DNA from 2 places in the Paraburkholderia sp. SARCC-3016 genome. Region 1 is predicted to be linked to the other one. Evidence: predicted binding sites of a transcription regulator. Region 1 holds the regulator's gene; the other holds the start of a gene.
What was found. The regulator HrcA, encoded in region 1, represses chaperone genes, less so after heat shock. The targets are predictions, from matches to a motif close to TTAGCACTCNNNNNNNNNGAGTGCTAA.
Positions count from the first base shown of each region.

Region 2: groES (co-chaperone GroES) is a predicted target of HrcA. The motif match lies at 3,626-3,652, and genes of this name have one in related genera.

Region 1 is NZ_JAVHZD010000003.1:63,293-71,626, forward strand. It holds gene QYH69_RS04365 (RNA-binding S4 domain-containing protein) at 1-369, opposite strand, end outside; gene hemH (ferrochelatase) at 504-1,574, opposite strand; gene hrcA (heat-inducible transcriptional repressor HrcA) at 1,767-2,801, opposite strand; gene QYH69_RS04380 (NAD kinase) at 3,113-4,018, shown strand; gene recN (DNA repair protein RecN) at 4,133-5,824, shown strand; gene glnE (bifunctional [glutamate--ammonia ligase]-adenylyl-L-tyrosine phosphorylase/[glutamate--ammonia-ligase] adenylyltransferase) at 5,855-8,334, opposite strand, start outside.
Region 2 is NZ_JAVHZD010000010.1:137,291-145,624, reverse strand. It holds gene QYH69_RS12415 (rubredoxin) at 152-322, opposite strand; gene QYH69_RS12410 (hydroxymethylpyrimidine/phosphomethylpyrimidine kinase) at 599-1,459, shown strand; gene groL (chaperonin GroEL) at 1,575-3,215, opposite strand; gene groES (co-chaperone GroES) at 3,261-3,551, opposite strand; gene QYH69_RS12395 (hypothetical protein) at 4,200-5,006, opposite strand; gene QYH69_RS12390 (hypothetical protein) at 5,337-6,284, opposite strand; gene QYH69_RS12385 (DUF262 domain-containing protein) at 6,286-7,356, opposite strand; gene QYH69_RS12380 (helix-turn-helix transcriptional regulator) at 8,081-8,334, shown strand, end outside.

The DNA of each region.
Region 1 (8,334 bases):
GCGCTTCGTCGGCCGGCCGTGCAACGCGGCCGTCGGCTCCCGAAAGTGCTTGCGCCGTTCGAGTTCCGCCTGCCGCTTCGTCCGGCCTTCGTCCGTTTCCGCGTAAAGCGACTGAGCGACCGGGGCCGGCCCGCGCACCTCGCACACGCCCAACACCTGCACCTGCCAGACAATCCGCTCGATTTCAATTTCAACGAGATCGCCCACGCGCACGTCCTTCGCGGGTTTGACGCTCGCACCGCCGATGCGCACCCGGCCCTTCTCGACTGCATCCGCCGCCAGCGAACGCGTCTTGAAGAAGCGCGCCGCCCACAACCATTTATCGATGCGCAATCGCGCGCCGGGTTCAGTCGAAATCTTGTAGTTCATCTTCTGTCGTTCGAACGCCTCGTGCGTTTTGACGTGTCGCGTGTGCAGGAGCAGAAGCAGAAGCACGTTACCGGGTGACGGGTGCAGACAGCATGCCCGCTGCACGCGCCAGCACCAGCACCAGCAGACTTCGCTTACGATGCCACCGCTGCTTGCCGCGCACTCTCCTGCACCGGCCATCCCTGCAAATGTTGCGCGACAATTTCGCCAAGCGCGGCGATCCACGCGGGCGAGGCATTCAGGCAAGCAATGCGGTGAAACTCCTTGCCGCCCGCATGCACGAATTCGTCGCGCACTTCCATGCCGATCTCCTCGATCGTCTCAAGGCAGTCGGCGGTAAATCCTGGGCAAAACACATCGATACGACGCACGCCGGCCGCACCGAGTTCTTTGGCCGTCGGAGCGGTATAAGGCTGAAGCCATTCAGCCTTGCCGAAGCGCGACTGAAACGTGACCCGGCACTCGACCGGTGTCAGTTCCAGCGCATGCATGAGCAGCGACGCCGTTTGCTGACATTGCTCGTGGTACGGGTCGCCAAGGTCCAGCGTACGTTTGGGCACGCCGTGAAAACTCAACACCAGCTTGTCCCCCGCCGCGAAATCCGGACGTCCGTGCGCGTGCCAGTAATGCTTCACTTGCGCCGCCAGCGCGGCGATATACGCGGGATGATCGGCATAGTGGCGCACAGTGCGGATCTCGAGTTGATTGCGCATCCGTTTTAACGCGCCGAACGCCGCGTCGAACGCGGTGGCGGTAGTCGAGGACGAGTACTGCGGATACATCGGCATCAGCAACACCCGCTCGGCGCCCGCCAGCTTCAGCTGATTCAGCATGGCCGGGATGTCGGGCGTGCCGTAGCGCATCGCATAGTCGACGATCACCGCGTAGTCGTTCGCGTGCAGCAACTGGCGCAGGCCTTCCACCTGTTTCTCGGTGTAGACCCTGAGCGGCGACCCTTCGGGCATCCATACCGCTGCATACTTCTTCGCCGATGCCGGGCTGCGAAACGGCAGAATCACCGTGCGGAGAATGATTTGCCACAGCATCGCCGGAATTTCGACCACGCGCGGATCGGACAGGAACTGAGCGAGATAGCGCCGCACCGCGCCCGCCGTCGGCGCATCGGGCGTGCCAAGGTTGATCAGCAGGACCGCGACGCGGTGCGCGACAGCAGACTGCAGAGGCCGCTCGAGATCGAAGTGCATAGGTAACGAATTAAAGGCGAAGGGCTGCGGGGCGAACGACAAGCGTTTCAGGTGAAGGCCATTATAGCGGCGCGTTTCATGACCGAAAGCTAGCCATTCGGCAGATTGGCAGGCACCGCACAACGCAGCATCATGAAGGCAGGCACATGCATGAAAATGTGCGGCACGCCGCACAGCCACGCGCCTGCGGCTCTACTGCTGGCTCAACGTCAACGAAAGCAGGCGCGCAGTGATATCGACAATCGGAATCACACGGTTATAAGCCATGCGGGTCGGCCCGATTACGCCGAGCGTACCGACGATCGTGCCGTTCACTTCGTACGGCGCGGTTACGACGCTCATTTCCTCGATCGGCACGAGATTCGACTCTCCGCCGATGAAAATCTGCACGCCTTGCGCGTGGCTCGATACGTCGAGCAATTGAAGGAGGCTCGTCTTTTGGTCGAACACATCGAACAGCTTGCGCAGCCGCGCCATGTCCGACGAAAGGTCGGCCACCTCGAGCAGTTTGCGTTCACCCGAAATCAATACGGTTTCGCCCGTATCGGTTTCGTCGGTACTCGCCGTGACGGCCGCATGCATCAGCGTCGTCATGTCGCCGCGCAGCTGGTCGATCTCTTCGCGCAGCCGGCGGCGCACTTCGTCGAACGACAACCCGGCGAAATGCGCGTTGATGTAGTTCGAGGCTTCGATGAGTTCGGCCGGCGAATAGTCGCGCTGCGTCGCCATCATGCGGTTCTGCACGTCGCCTTCGGGCGTCACGATGATGAGCAGGATGCGCTTGTCGGACAAACGCATGAATTCGATCTGCTTGAATACGTGGCTGCGCCGCGGCGTCAGCACGACGCCGGCGAACTGGGAAAGGTTGGACAGCACGCTCGCCGCGGCCGCGACGATTTTTTGCGGCTCGCCGGCCTGCAGCGTGTCGGGCTGCAGCGTCTTTTTGACAGCCCGTGTCACGGCCTCTTCATCGGCGACCGATTCGACGGTCAGCATCGTGTCGACGAAAAGCCGGTAACCGCGCGGCGTCGGAATGCGTCCAGCCGACGTATGCGGGCTGATCACGAGACCGAGCTCCTCGAGGTCGGACATCACGTTGCGGATGGTGGCCGGGCTCAGTTCGAGCCCGGAGAACCGCGACAACGTGCGCGAGCCTACCGGCTGACCTTCGGCGATATACCGCTCGATCAGCGTTTTGAGGAGGGTTTGTGCGCGAGGATCTAACATGGCGAAAAATTTTAGCTCAATGACGACGCTGCCGCGAGCGTTAAGCGTACCTGCAACACGCACCCCGCAACGCATTGCGCCGCCGCGCCATGCGAAGCGCACCGCGAAGGCCGTCGCTCGCGCGCTTGCAAGGACAAGCGCCGGCCGTTGTCATCAGCGCTTCACCATTCTAACGATAATCGGCTACACGCAAGACAGCGGCGCTCCCGCGCGCCGGCGCCAGCAACGACAACTCCATCGGCCCGCCGCGACGGCTCTTCCGGCGCGGGGCGACGGTTCTTTTCGGCCCGCAGCTATGGTGTAATGCCGGCATGCAAGTTACCAGCCAGTTCAAGACCGTTGCGCTCGTCGGGCGCCCCCAGACGCCCGGCATCGGCGAGCCGCTGATGCAACTCGCGTCCTGCATCGCCAGGCGCGGGTTCGACGTCGTATTCGAGGCGCAGATCGCGGAGGAGATCGGGGTCACCGGCTATCCGGCGCTGCGGCCCGCGGAAATCGGCGCGCGTGCCGACGTCGCGGTCGTGCTGGGCGGCGACGGCACGATGCTCGGCATCGGCCGCCAGCTCGCACCGTACAAGACACCGTTGATCGGCATCAACCACGGCCGCCTCGGCTTCATTACCGACATCCCGATCTCGGACATGCAGAAGATCGTCGTACAGATGCTCGGCGGCAGTTTCGAACGGGAGGAGCGCACGCTGCTCGAGGCACGCATCATGCGCGCGGGCGAGCCGCTCTATCATGCGCTCGCTTTCAACGACGTCGTCGTGAACCGCAGCGGCGTGTCGGGCATGGTGGAACTGCGCGTCTCGGTGGATGGCCGCTTCATGTACAACCAGCGCTCGGACGGCCTCATCGTCGCCACGCCGACCGGTTCGACCGCCTATGCGCTTTCGACGAACGGGCCGATCCTGCATCCGCAGCTCGACGGCATCGTACTCGTGCCGATCGCGCCGCATGCGCTGTCGAACCGCCCGATCGTGCTGCCGGACCATTCGAATGTCAGCATTCAGATCGTGTCGGGCCGCGACGTCAACGTGAATTTCGACATGCAGTCGTTCACATCGCTCGAACTGAGCGACACGATCGAGGTGCGGCGCTCGCGCCACATGGTGCCGTTCCTGCATCCGGTCGGGTACAGCTACTACGCGACGCTGCGCAAGAAGCTGCACTGGAACGAATATCCGTCACATGAGAACGATGAAGAAGAGCAGTAATCCGGCAAGCATGCCAGATCACTGAAGCCGGCCACGCCGCACGAACCGAAGCCACCCGCCCGCATCCCCAAACTGAACCTGCACGCTGCCGGACACCACGAACAAGCCGACTCCATGCTTCGCCACCTCTCGATTCGCGATTTCGTCATCGTCGCCGCACTCGACCTCGAATTCGACAGCGGCTTTACGGTCTTCTCCGGTGAAACCGGCGCCGGCAAGTCGATTCTGATCGACGCGCTCGCGCTGGCGCTCGGCGCTCGCGCCGACGCGAGCGTCGTGCGCACCGGCGAGACACGCGCCGACATCACCGCGGAATTCGACACGCACGCGCTCGTCGACCAGTGGCTCGACGAGCACGCATTCGCAGCTCAAGCCGAAGACGGCGGAATGCAGGACGGCACCGTGCTGCTGCGCCGCGTGATCGACGCGAACGGCCGCTCGCGCGCGTTCATCAACGGCACGGTGGCGACGCTCGCGCAGTTGCGCGAAGTCGGCGAAATGCTCGTCGACATCCACGGCCAGCATGCGCATCAATTGCTGATGCGCCCCGACGCGCAGCGCGAGCTGTTCGACACGCACGCGGGACTCGGCGACATGGCCGCTGCCGTATCGCGCAGCTGGCGCAACTGGCGCGAAGCAGCGCAAGCGGTCGAGCATGCGCAGTCGCGCGACCGCGAACTGCAGCTCGAGCGCGAACGGCTCGCCTGGCAGCTCGCCGAGCTCGACAAGCTCGCACCGCAGCCCGGCGAATGGGAAGAAGTGAACAGCGAACACCGGCGCCTGTCGCATTCGGCCAGCCTGATCGACGGCGTGCAGGGCGCACTCGGCGCATTGTCCGAATCGGACGACGCGATGATCACGCACCTCGGTGCGATCATCTCGAAGCTGCGCGATCTGGCCGACATCGACCCGGCGCTCAACGACGTTCTCGCCGCACTCGAACCGGCCGAGATCCAGTTGCAGGAAGCGTCGTACTCGCTGTCCCACTATGCGCAGCGGCTCGAACTCGACCCCGACCGGCTCGCGGAGGTCGAAAAACGCCTCGACGCATTGCATTCGGCCGCGCGCAAATTCAGACTGCAGCCCGAATCGTTGCCCGAAGAACATCAGGCGCGCCGCGCGCAGCTCGACGCGCTCGACGCGGCCGCCGACCTCGACAGCCTGCGCGCGGCCGAGAGCAAGGCGAAAGACGCCTACCTCGCCGAAGCGAAGCAGTTGTCGAAAGCACGCGGAAAAGCGGCGAAAGCGCTCGGCTCGGCGGTGACGACCGGCATGCAGGAGCTGTCGATGGCGGGCGGCAGCTTCGAAGTGGCGCTGGTCGCGTTGCCGGAAGGGGGCGCGCATGGCCTCGAGCAGATCGAGTTCCGCGTGGCCGGCCATGCGGGCGTGCCGCTGCGGCCGCTCGCCAAAGTCGCTTCCGGCGGCGAGCTTGCGCGTATCAGTCTCGCGCTCGCGGTGATCGCAAGCGCGGCGAGCCCGACGCCGACGCTGATCTTCGACGAAGTCGACACCGGCATCGGCGGCGGCGTCGCGGAAGTGGTCGGGCGGCTGCTGCATCAATTGGGCCGCGACCGACAGGTGTTGTGCGTGACGCACTTGCCGCAAGTCGCCGCGCGTGGCGACCATCACTTCCAGGTCGCGAAGAGCACAAACGGAAAAAACGGCAAGGGCAGCAAGAGCGCGACGCTCAGCACCGTCACGCCGCTCGACAAGGCAAGCCGGATCGAGGAGGTAGCGCGCATGCTCGGCGGCCTCGAGATCACCGCGACGACACGCAAGCATGCAAAGGAAATGCTGACGGCCTGAGCCTGATCTTCACAGGCGGGCGGAGCGGCGCTACCCGAATACCCGTTCCCAGAGCTGCAACACGGCATCGCGCTCCGCCCTCACCGTCTCCGGATCGACGCGCGCCTTCTCCATCCCGTCGAGCCGCAACTGGTGCTGCAGCTTCCGATACCGCCGGTACGCCGCGCCGACCGTTTCCGCTTCGTCGCCGCTCATGAGCCCAAAGCGCGACACCTCGCGCAGCAGCGCGATATTGCCGGTATTGCGGATCAGCTCCGGATCGCGCGCCGCATGCAGCAGCACCCAGTACTGAACCGTGAACTCGATATCGACCATCCCGCCACGATCGTGCTTCAGGTCGAAAAGCGGCGTGCGATTCGGATGGCCGGCCTCCACGCGCTCGCGCATTTCGACGATTTCCTTCATCAGCGGCGCCGCTTCGCGCGGCATCGTCAGCACCTGTTCGCGGATCGCCTCGAAGCGCGCGCCGATCTGCGTGTCGCCCGCGCAGTAACGCGCGCGCGTCAGCGCCTGATGCTCCCAGACCCATGCGGTATTCGCCGCATCGCCTTCGCGCAGCTGATAACGGCGAAACGCATCGAGATCGGTCACGAGCAACCCCGACTCACCGTTCGGCCGCAAGCGCAGATCGATGTCGAACAGCGTGCCGGCGCCGGTCGCGGTCGTGAGCCATGAGATCAGCCGGCGCGCGAATGTCGCGTAGACGTCGGGCGCAACGTCGGCCGGATCGTCGTACAAAAAGATCAGGTCGAGATCCGACGCATAGCCGAGCTCTTTGCCGCCAAGCTTGCCGTACGCGATGATCGCAAAGCGCGGCACATCGCGATGGCGTTTCGCGAGCTGATTCCAGACCGCTTCGATGGTCACGTCGAGCACCGCGTCGGCGAGCTCGGACAGGCGGTCGCTCACATGCTCGACGCTGAGCTTGCCGGCCAGATCGATCAGCAGAATGCGGAACACCTCGGCCTGGTGCGCATGCCGCAGCAGATCCATCTGCTGCTCGACGCCGTCGGCCGCCGCGAGCCGCAGGCGCAGCGTGCGCTTGAATTCGGCCCAGTCGAATGGGCTCGCCATCGCTTCGTCGTCGAGCAGTTCGTCGAGCAGCTGCGGATGGCGAATCAGATAGCCGGCCGCCCAGCGCGACGCGCCGAGCACCGACAGCACACGATGCAAGGCTTGCGGATACTCGGTCAGAAGCGCGAGATATGCGCCGCGCCGGCTCACCGCTTCGAGCAGATCGAACACGCGCGCGACCGTGTCGCCGCGCCGCTGCGGCGGCTCGAGCTTGCGCGCCGCTTCGAGCGTGCGCTGCGCGACGCTGTCGAAGCGCTCGCGGCTTCGCTCGGGCAGTCCCGCATAACGCGACGACTGCCACACTGCACGCATCCGGGCCAGCAGTTCGGCGGGCTCCGCAATACCGAGTTCGACGAGCCGTGCCGTAAGCGCATCGCCAGCGCTTTCGTCGGCGAGCGCGCTACTCCACACCCAGTCGGCCGCGCCGCCGTCGTCGGCAGTGCGGCCGCCTTCGCCGTTCACCTTGTCGGCAAAGATCTGATCGAACTGCTGCTCGACGCGCTCGCGATGCGCGTCGAGCGTCGCCATCAATGCGGCGTAGTCCGCGAAACCCATCGACTGCGCGAGAGCCGCGCGTTCGTCGTCGTCGACGGGCATCGCGTGCGTCTGCGCATCGTCGCGATACTGCAGCCGGTGTTCGAGCTTGCGCAGAAAGCGGTAAGCATCGGTCAGCGCTTCGCAGACCGGCGCCGCGACCAACCCGCGCGCCGTCGCGTGGCGCAGCACCGCGAGCGTCGGCCGGATCCGGAAGCCCGCGTCCTGACCGCCGCGGATCAGTTGAAACACCTGCGCGCTAAACTCGATCTCGCGTATGCCGCCGCGTCCGAGCTTGATGTCGTCGGCCTTGTCCGGCCGCATCGACGCGCGGCGCTGCGCCTCCTGACGGATCTGCAGATGCAACGCGCGAATCGCGCCTATCACGCCGAAATCCAGATAACGGCGATAGACGAACGGCTTCACGATCGCGTCGAGCAGCTTCGAAAGGCGCCGCGCCTCGGCGCTGCTCTGCTCGGACACGAGCCGCCCCTTGATCCATGCATAGCGTTCCCACTCGCGCCCCTGCACATAGAAATATTCCTCGAGCATGCCGAGGCTGCAGACGAGCGGCCCCGCATCGCCGTTCGGCCGCAATCGCATGTCGACGCGAAACACGTAGCCATCGCTCGTCACTTCGGCGAGCGCACCGATCAACCGCTTGCCGAGCCGGGTGAAATATTCCTGGGTCGTGATCGCGGCGCGCTGCCCGCCGGCGGTCTCGCCATCGTCTTCGCAGACGAAAATCAGATCGATGTCCGACGACACGTTGAGCTCGCGCCCGCCGAGCTTGCCCATGCCGACCACGCCGAGCGTGAGCCGCTCGCCGTCCGGACCGCGCGGCTCGCCGAACTGCGCTTCGAGTTCGGCCGACAACACGGCGAGTGCGCGCTGGATCGTCG
Region 2 (8,334 bases), on a different contig from region 1:
GCGTCAAAACCGGGGGAATCGACGCCAAAATCGACGCGAAAACCGACGCGAAATCAGGGCATGAAGAACGCAAGCACCGGACGCGAAAGCCAGCCCCGCCATCTGACGTAAAGAAGCGTAAAGCCAGCAGCAGAACCAACCGCCAGACCGGTCAGATCTGGACCATTTCGAAGTCTTCCTTACGCGCCCCGCACTCGGGGCAGGTCCAGTTGATCGGCACATCCTCCCAGCGCGTGCCCGGCGCAATACCTTCGTCCGGCAAGCCGGCTTCTTCCTCGTAAATCCAGCCGCAGATCAGGCACATCCAGCTTCTATATTCCATTCTTTTGCGCGTCGAAAAGTCCGTTAAAACGGGAGCCATGATGGTACCGTGTTGCCGCCCCCATGCCTAGCGAAAGCAATTAACGATTCTGCGCTGCAGCAAATTTTTGCGAGCGTGCACGGCGCTCACGCGTGCGAAAAACCGCCTCGTCGCGGGAGAAAGCCGCATAATTGAGCCGACCCACGCGTATGGGCCTGCTTTTTGACCTTCCTGTTGGCCGTTTTGTTGGCCTTCCTGTTGGCCTCCTTATTTGCTTCGATTTTTTTTCCTCCTTTCATGCCCAGCGACACCCCTCCGATCGTTCTGACCTTCGGCCTGTCCGACCCCACCGGCGCCTCCGGCCTGCAAGCGGATCTGATGACGCTGGCCAGCATGGGCTGCCACGGCGTCACGGTGCTGACCGGTTATACCGTGCGCGACTCGGCGAGCTGCGACGAAGTCACCGCGCTCGACCCGGAGACTGTCGCGACGCAGGCGCGCATGCTGCTCGAAGACATGCCGATCGCCGCATTCAAGGTCGGCGCGGCGACCCGCGCCGAAGTGGTGAGCGCGATCGCCGAAGTCGTCGCCGACTATGACGACGTGCCGCTGATCCTCGCGCCCGACTTCACGCTCGATGACGAACACGTGCTCGCCGCCGACGAATTGCGCGAAGCGATAGCAGACCTGCTCGCACCGCAAACCACGCTGCTCGTCGCCGACCACGCGGCGCTGCTCGCGCTCGCGCAGCCCGACGGCGACGCCGAAGCGCCGACGCTCGACGCGGCCGTGTCGCACCTGCTGTCGCAAGGCTGCGAGTACATTCTGTCGATGGAAACGGGCACGCATCGGCTGGTCAACACGCTTTACTGCGAGGACGGCCAGTTGCGGCAGGACTTGTGGGACCGCGGGGCGCAGCGCGTGATGGGTATGACCGATACGCTTGGCGCGGCAATCGCGGCCTTGCTCGCGAATGGCCAGGACCCGGCGGAAGCGGTACGCGAAGCGCAGGAGTACATGTTCCAGGCGATGCAGAACGCGTTTCGGCCTGGTATGGGCGCCTACCTTCCCGATCGGTTTTTCTGGGCCAGAGAAACCGATGAAGATGCGCCGACCGCGAGCGGCAAGAGCGATGCGCCGGGAGAGGCGCGGCATTGATATAAAAAAACCCGCACCGTGATTTCTCACGCTGCGGGTTTTCTTTCCGGCCAGGAACGCGGCCAAAAGCGCGCCTCGCGGCGCGCTCCAACATGCGCTTCGACTTGACGTCGAATTACATGTCCATGCCCATGCCGCCCATACCGCCGGGCATGCCACCAGGCATCGGTGCGTCTTCCTTCGGCAGTTCGACCACGGCTGCGTCCGTCGTCAGCAGCAGGCCTGCGACCGACGCTGCGTTTTGCAGTGCCGTACGCGTAACCTTCGTCGGGTCCACAACGCCTGCTTCGACCATATCGACGTACTCGCCCGTCGCCGCGTTGTAGCCGTAGTTGCCCTTGCCGCCGGCAACCGCTGCTACCACGACGCTTGCTTCTTCGCCGCCGTTCGTGACGATCTGGCGCAGCGGCTCTTCCATCGCGCGCAGCACGATCTTGATACCTGCGTCCTGATCGGCGTTGTCGCCCTTCACGCCAGCGATCGAAGCGCGAGCGCGAATCAGCGCAACGCCGCCACCGGCCACGATGCCTTCTTCAACGGCTGCGCGCGTAGCGTGCAGAGCGTCTTCGACACGTGCCTTCTTTTCCTTCATTTCGACTTCGGTCGCAGCGCCGACCTTGATCACTGCCACGCCGCCGGCCAGCTTCGCCACGCGTTCCTGCAGCTTTTCGCGGTCGTAGTCCGACGTCGCTTCTTCGATTTGCGTGCGCACCTGCTTCACGCGCGCTTCGATGCTTGCTGCTTCGCCAGCGCCGTCGATGATCGTCGTGTTTTCCTTGCCCACTTCGATGCGCTTCGCCTGGCCCAGTTCAGCCAGCGTAGCCTTCTCGAGCGACAGACCCGTTTCTTCGGCGATCACCTGGCCGCCGGTCAGGATCGCGATGTCTTCGAGCATGGCCTTGCGACGGTCGCCGAAGCCCGGCGCCTTGACGGCAACGGTCTTCAGAATGCCGCGGATGTTGTTGACGACGAGCGTAGCGAGCGCTTCGCCTTCGACGTCTTCAGCGATGATCAGCAGCGGCCGGCCGGCCTTTGCAACTTGCTCGAGCACCGGCAGCAGATCGCGGATGTTCGAGACTTTCTTGTCGTGCAGCAGCACGAACGGGTTCTCGAGAACGGCGACCTGCTTGTCCGGGTTGTTGATGAAGTACGGCGACAGGTAGCCGCGGTCGAACTGCATGCCTTCGACGACGTCGAGTTCGTCTTGCAGCGACTTGCCGTCTTCGACGGTGATGACGCCTTCCTTGCCGACCTTGTCCATCGCTTCAGCGATGCGGTCGCCGATCGACGAATCGCTGTTCGCCGAGATCGCGCCGACCTGGGCGATTTCCTTGTTCGTCGTGCAGGGCTTGCTGATCTTGCGCAGCTCTTCGATTGCTGCTGCCACTGCCTTGTCGATGCCGCGCTTCAGGTCCATCGGGTTCATGCCCGATGCGACGTACTTCATGCCTTCGCGGACGATCGACTGTGCCAGCACGGTAGCCGTGGTGGTACCGTCGCCGGCGTTGTCGCTGGTCTTGGAAGCGACTTCCTTGACCATTTGCGCGCCCATGTTCTGGAGCTTGTCTTTGAGCTCGATTTCCTTCGCGACCGAGACACCGTCCTTGGTGACGGTCGGGCCGCCGAAGCTGCGCTCGAGCACGACGTTGCGGCCCTTCGGGCCCAGCGTAACCTTCACTGCGTTGGCGAGAATATTCACGCCCTCGACCATCTTCGCACGGGCGGAATCGCCGAATACGACGTCTTTAGCTGCCATCTTCTAACTCCTTGAATGCCTTTGAATGAACTGGGGACGTTGAACTTACTTGTTCACCACAGCCATGATGTCTTCTTCGCGCATCACGAGCAGTTCCTGGCCGTCGACCTTGACGGTCTGGCCAGCGTACTTGCCGAACAGGACGCGATCGCCCACCTTCACGTCGAGCTGGATCAGGCCGCCCTTGTCGTCACGCTTGCCCGGGCCGACTGCGAGAATTTCGCCTTGATCGGGCTTTTCCGCTGCGGCGTCGGGGATCACGATGCCCGAAGCGGTCTTGGTTTCCTGGTCAAGACGCTTGACGATCACGCGATCATGCAAAGGACGAAGGTTCATACATACTCCTCTCTTGGTTGAGACTGAAGAACGCTGAGGACAAACCCGGCCGGAGAGCCCGGCCGGAGAAATTGTTAGCACTCGAGTGCGACGAGTGCTAATTATATGGAGGGGCGGTGACAAATTCAAGAAGGGGGAAGAGTGTCGAGATTCAGTTAAGTTTGAACTTTGTTCACTTAACTTTGTACTTTCGCGCGATCCACGCATTCAATCAGCCAAAATATTCCATAAAAAACAAACACTTGACGGTCCACACCCAGCTATGGACTTCGCGCGTCGCAGGCACCGCCGGCCGACAATTAACGGCAACATCTGAGACTTACAAGGCAGGGTCGCCGACCGATAGGCGTTTACCCGCACCCCAACCATCGGGATCGGCTTCGCTACGCAGCTTTGTACTTCGGGACGTCCGATATCCGGATCGAGCCGTAACGAACGGTATCGATGGACCTAGTAAGCCTCGAGGACGTCAGCGACCTCAACTTCGTCGACCTAGGGTACGGGGAAAAGGACCCGCGCCAAGCGCGAAGACATAGTTTGAGGCAATCACTCCGATATCGGCTTCAACAGTTGCGACGCACATCGTCTTAGTACAGTTGGGATAGCGAGGTTCTGGCAGGCGGACGGATCTTCACACATCGCATTGCGTTACCTCCTTGGCTTCGCCGGAGCATCGCTCATATCGAACATCATGCCTGGAGCAAAAAGGGACGCCCAGAGAGCATCGCCATACTGGTCGAGCAATATGTCTATCGCTTTTTCATTATCACTAATGCGCGTCAGCCACTGCCGGCGCGCGTTCCTATACACCACTAGAGCCAGGTTGCCGGCACCAACCATACGGCTCGCAAGCAGTTCAAGGGTTCCGATGCGCCGCATGTCGTCATCGGCAAAGCGTCGGATGTGAACGTGCGCTCCCCGTGTCTTCTCGATCCCGTCAAAGCTTTGCTTAATCATCTTGAACAGTGGCGCGATCAACGGTCTGGTGAACTGCTTTTGCGGCGCGCTCGACAGACAGTTCTGAACCTCTTTTGCCAGCGTTGTCAGACGAACTCGGAGAATATAGATTTCGTTAAGGTAAATACTTACCTGATGAGCTAAATAGCGACCTCTTGTCACTCGGGTCTTCGAAAAAGGAAAGCGTGCCAGATATACCTTAACATCCTGCACAGCTTCCAGCGCTTCAGATACCTCCATGTATTCTTGGAAAATATCTACAATGGCTCGATGTTTTTCCGACAGCGCGCTACGTCCGTCCTGTATGGGCTTTCCTGCAAGCGCATCCCATGTGTCGGCAGCAGCGGACTCAAGGCTAGGCTGGTTTGAAGCAATGATGGGTGTCACCCAATCGAGAAGACAGCTCCTAAAGCGTACCATCCCAGTTTCGGTTTCTAGTTCTGTTTCGATCATGAGTGTTGTTGTGTCGGTAGAAGCGTTCGTCGCTTGATCGCTCACTCCCTAGGCTCGGCAGAGCACATCGATAAGGGTGCAGCGGGAGGACGCCGTTGATCCGCAAGCCGTCATGCTTAATTGCTGATACCAAACGCCTTCGAATGCGTGTCAGCAATCTAGCCTACTCTGTCGAACGTCGCAAACAGGCGGGCATGCGCCCGACGACCGAGCGCGTTTGCACCAGCGCGCCATCTCATCCAAAAGGCATAACCCGACCTGGATCGGTCTGTCGAGATTCTCGGAAGCAGGCGCTCAGATGCGGTGCATTCGCGGCTTCGAAAGTACGGATGGACTATGTTGAAACATATATTTCCTATAATTTAATATTGCTAATTACCAAGTCGCCCAATCCGTCGGCGTCGAGGTACTGTCTAAAACGACCAGTTGAAGCTTCCGAGAACCAGCGTAAGCACGACCAAATGTTACTGCGTTAGAAAGGCTTGGCAAGATACGGAGCGACCGTGTTAGGGTGGTAGCAGGCGGCGGCAGTTGCTCCTTTCGCACAATGAAGCGGTCTGTTGATCCGGGCTTCGGGGCCACAAACACCAATTGGACGTCCACATGCTTCATCGCGGGGCGATTGTCCCGGTTAGGTCCGAGCTTATCGTTAGTTAGCCGCTGCGCATGGGAAAGCAATAAGTCGAATCCTATGCAAATTGCTAACGCTGAACGCAACGAGCCTTCCAAATCTGGATGCAAAACGTTCGCGCTAAGAGCGTGCGCAGAATCGTGTCGGCGTTCTTTTATTGTAACGAACTCGCTTTGACAATCCAGAGTTCCGACGCCCAATCTCCGGCTAAGTTCGGTTATCTGCACCCACGGACTATGCACACCAAATGCTTTCAAAATGTCCGAGACATCGTCCTCCACGAGATTCGAAGCGGCTTGCCCAAAGGAATACGTTGATAGCTGAGCAAGATTGCTCGTCGCGGTTGCAACGGGAGCGAGTGCTCCAACGAGCCAATTTATTTTATCTTGTGCAGGTTGTAGCTTGAGGCGAAAACGAATGCCATCTAACGCTCCAATGGTAGTGGCCCTTTGCAAAGGTGGGAGTAGATCGGAAAACACCAGTTGAGGATTGGAGAAGGATCGAAGTAATTCTCCAGTTCGCTCTCTGATGAACGACTCCATTGTTGCGAATACCAGCACCGCCAAGCCTTGTCGAAGCATGCTCGCACGAAGATTGTGCTCTACTGTCAATGCGGTGTCGATCAGCGCGGCATCCTTTAGGCAATCCCTGAGAACGTTCAATGTTGCAAGCAACGAGTCTTTTGCGCTCATTTTAGGTAATGTTCTTCAACGCATCCTTCATCGTGGCGATACGGTACGACACCTTACTGGGTGTGTTCGTAGATACTCGGATCGCGTCGACGAAGCGAGCATTCTTGAAAAGCTTCAAGGTCTCTTTCCGCACAACTGCCGTCTTGATTGAAAGCGCGTGGTATCTCGCTTCGCTTAGTTCGGATGCAGCTATCATCTGTGCGTCGAACATTGCGGACATGAACTGGTCACGATAAGCAGCGCCTTGATGGCGTCTGAACGCATCGTCTCCCCACAGGTGTTGACAGCGTGTCAGAGCGGTTTCAAATTTCTTCCTAGCTGCCGCGATCTTTGGCTTACCAAGAGCGCGGTTTGTCGCCGCGAAAGCATCCAACGAATACCGCATGTCTCCGCTGAAATCCTCCCAGTTCGAACTCAAACTTAGAAATCGCAAAACCGCTTCCACGTCTTGCATCTCCTTGTATGGTGTCTCTTTCTTTGTCGCAATCTTCATCTGCCTATGAAGGAACGGCGCATCTGCCAATTCAAAAAGCAGGTCGTTGAACGATCCTCTATAAAGCGCATTACGAATCTCTTGGGGGAGAAGGGGTTCACCACCGGTGTTCAGCCGAGTGAACACTTCGTATTTGAGTTCAGGATCCGTTTGCTTTAATAGTGTTACAACTCGCACGTATGGTCGAATTCTCAAGGCGTTGGCAAGTTCCGGCGGCAAACCTGAGAATTTGAGCCCATTGACCTCCGGGAATTTATGAAGGCTCTCTAGGGCAAACTGATCGGAAAGGAACCGATGAATCGTCGTGATCCGTTGCTTGCCGTCAATGACCGAATAAGTACCGAAGTCATCTTCCGCTAGGTAGACGGGTGGTATAGGAACATTGATCAAGAACGACTCTATCAGTTCCGCCTGTGCAAGGGGCTTCCATCGCTCGCGCCGCTGATATTTTGGCGAAACATCAATCGCCTTGCTCTGGACCATTTGCGCGATCGTTTGCAGAGAGAGGTCGGAAGCCTGAAGGACCAGTGCATTTTGTGATGACTCGAACTTCTGGACTATTTTTGTTAGGTTGCTCATAGACCTCCAGTGGCGAAAGTGTCAGATCGGTGCAGATTTTAGCATTGCGGATTGGCGGCCATCAGTTGACGACGAACGACCATTTGCTTAGATCGTTGCAAGCACAACACATGTCCGTGCCCCGCTCGTCCACGCTGTCCATCGACCGCACCATCCGTCTGCAGCTGGTGGGTCAGACCGCCGTGGCTGATCAACAAGCGCCTCCCCCACTGGGCAGCCAGATGGCCGGATCTGTTCCCGATCGACTATCTCGTCTAAGGGACGGGTGGAACGCGGATCGTCGGACCTACTCGACCTGCATATATTCCCGCGTGGCTACCTCAGACCCGGAGAATTCACCGTCCTGTACCCGAACGAGGCTTCCGTCTCCCCATGTTCCGTTATCCCGACATGAAGTTGCTGCTGAAGCTGGTAGCTTCAGCTCCGCTGGAGGTCATTCATGAATCGGCAGACAGCCCTTCCGACTGTGGATCTGCCGGTCCGACGCATCCGCATCCTTAATCCCCGCGCGCGCAACAATGCTCAGCATCGGGTTACGCTCCGGCGCTCAAGAATGAGCTCCCCGTCGAACTAGGCGGACATTTTTCACGAACAGTCAGACATCTTTTTGATAACGCAAAACAGTTTCGTTGAAATGCAATGCATTTCACAAGAACTGAAAAATCAATCTTGAAAAGCGGGGAAAAATTACTTAGCCTAACTGCAGAATATTCACGAGGCAGCGATGAGTCCTTTCTCCGTTGCACTGCGTACACTACGCGCCCGGCTGGCGTTGGGACAAGGCGAATTCGCCGAACGCGTTGGATATCGCCAGACATACATCTCGGCGCTTGAGTGCGGCACAAAGCTTCCGAAAGACAAGAACCTCGTTCGAAAAATTGTCGCAACGCTGGACCTCACTTCCGAGGACGAAGCGGCGTTGTGGCGCGCCTTCAATACATCGCGGCGCGAAAGCCTTCCCCCGCCCGGAGCACTGCC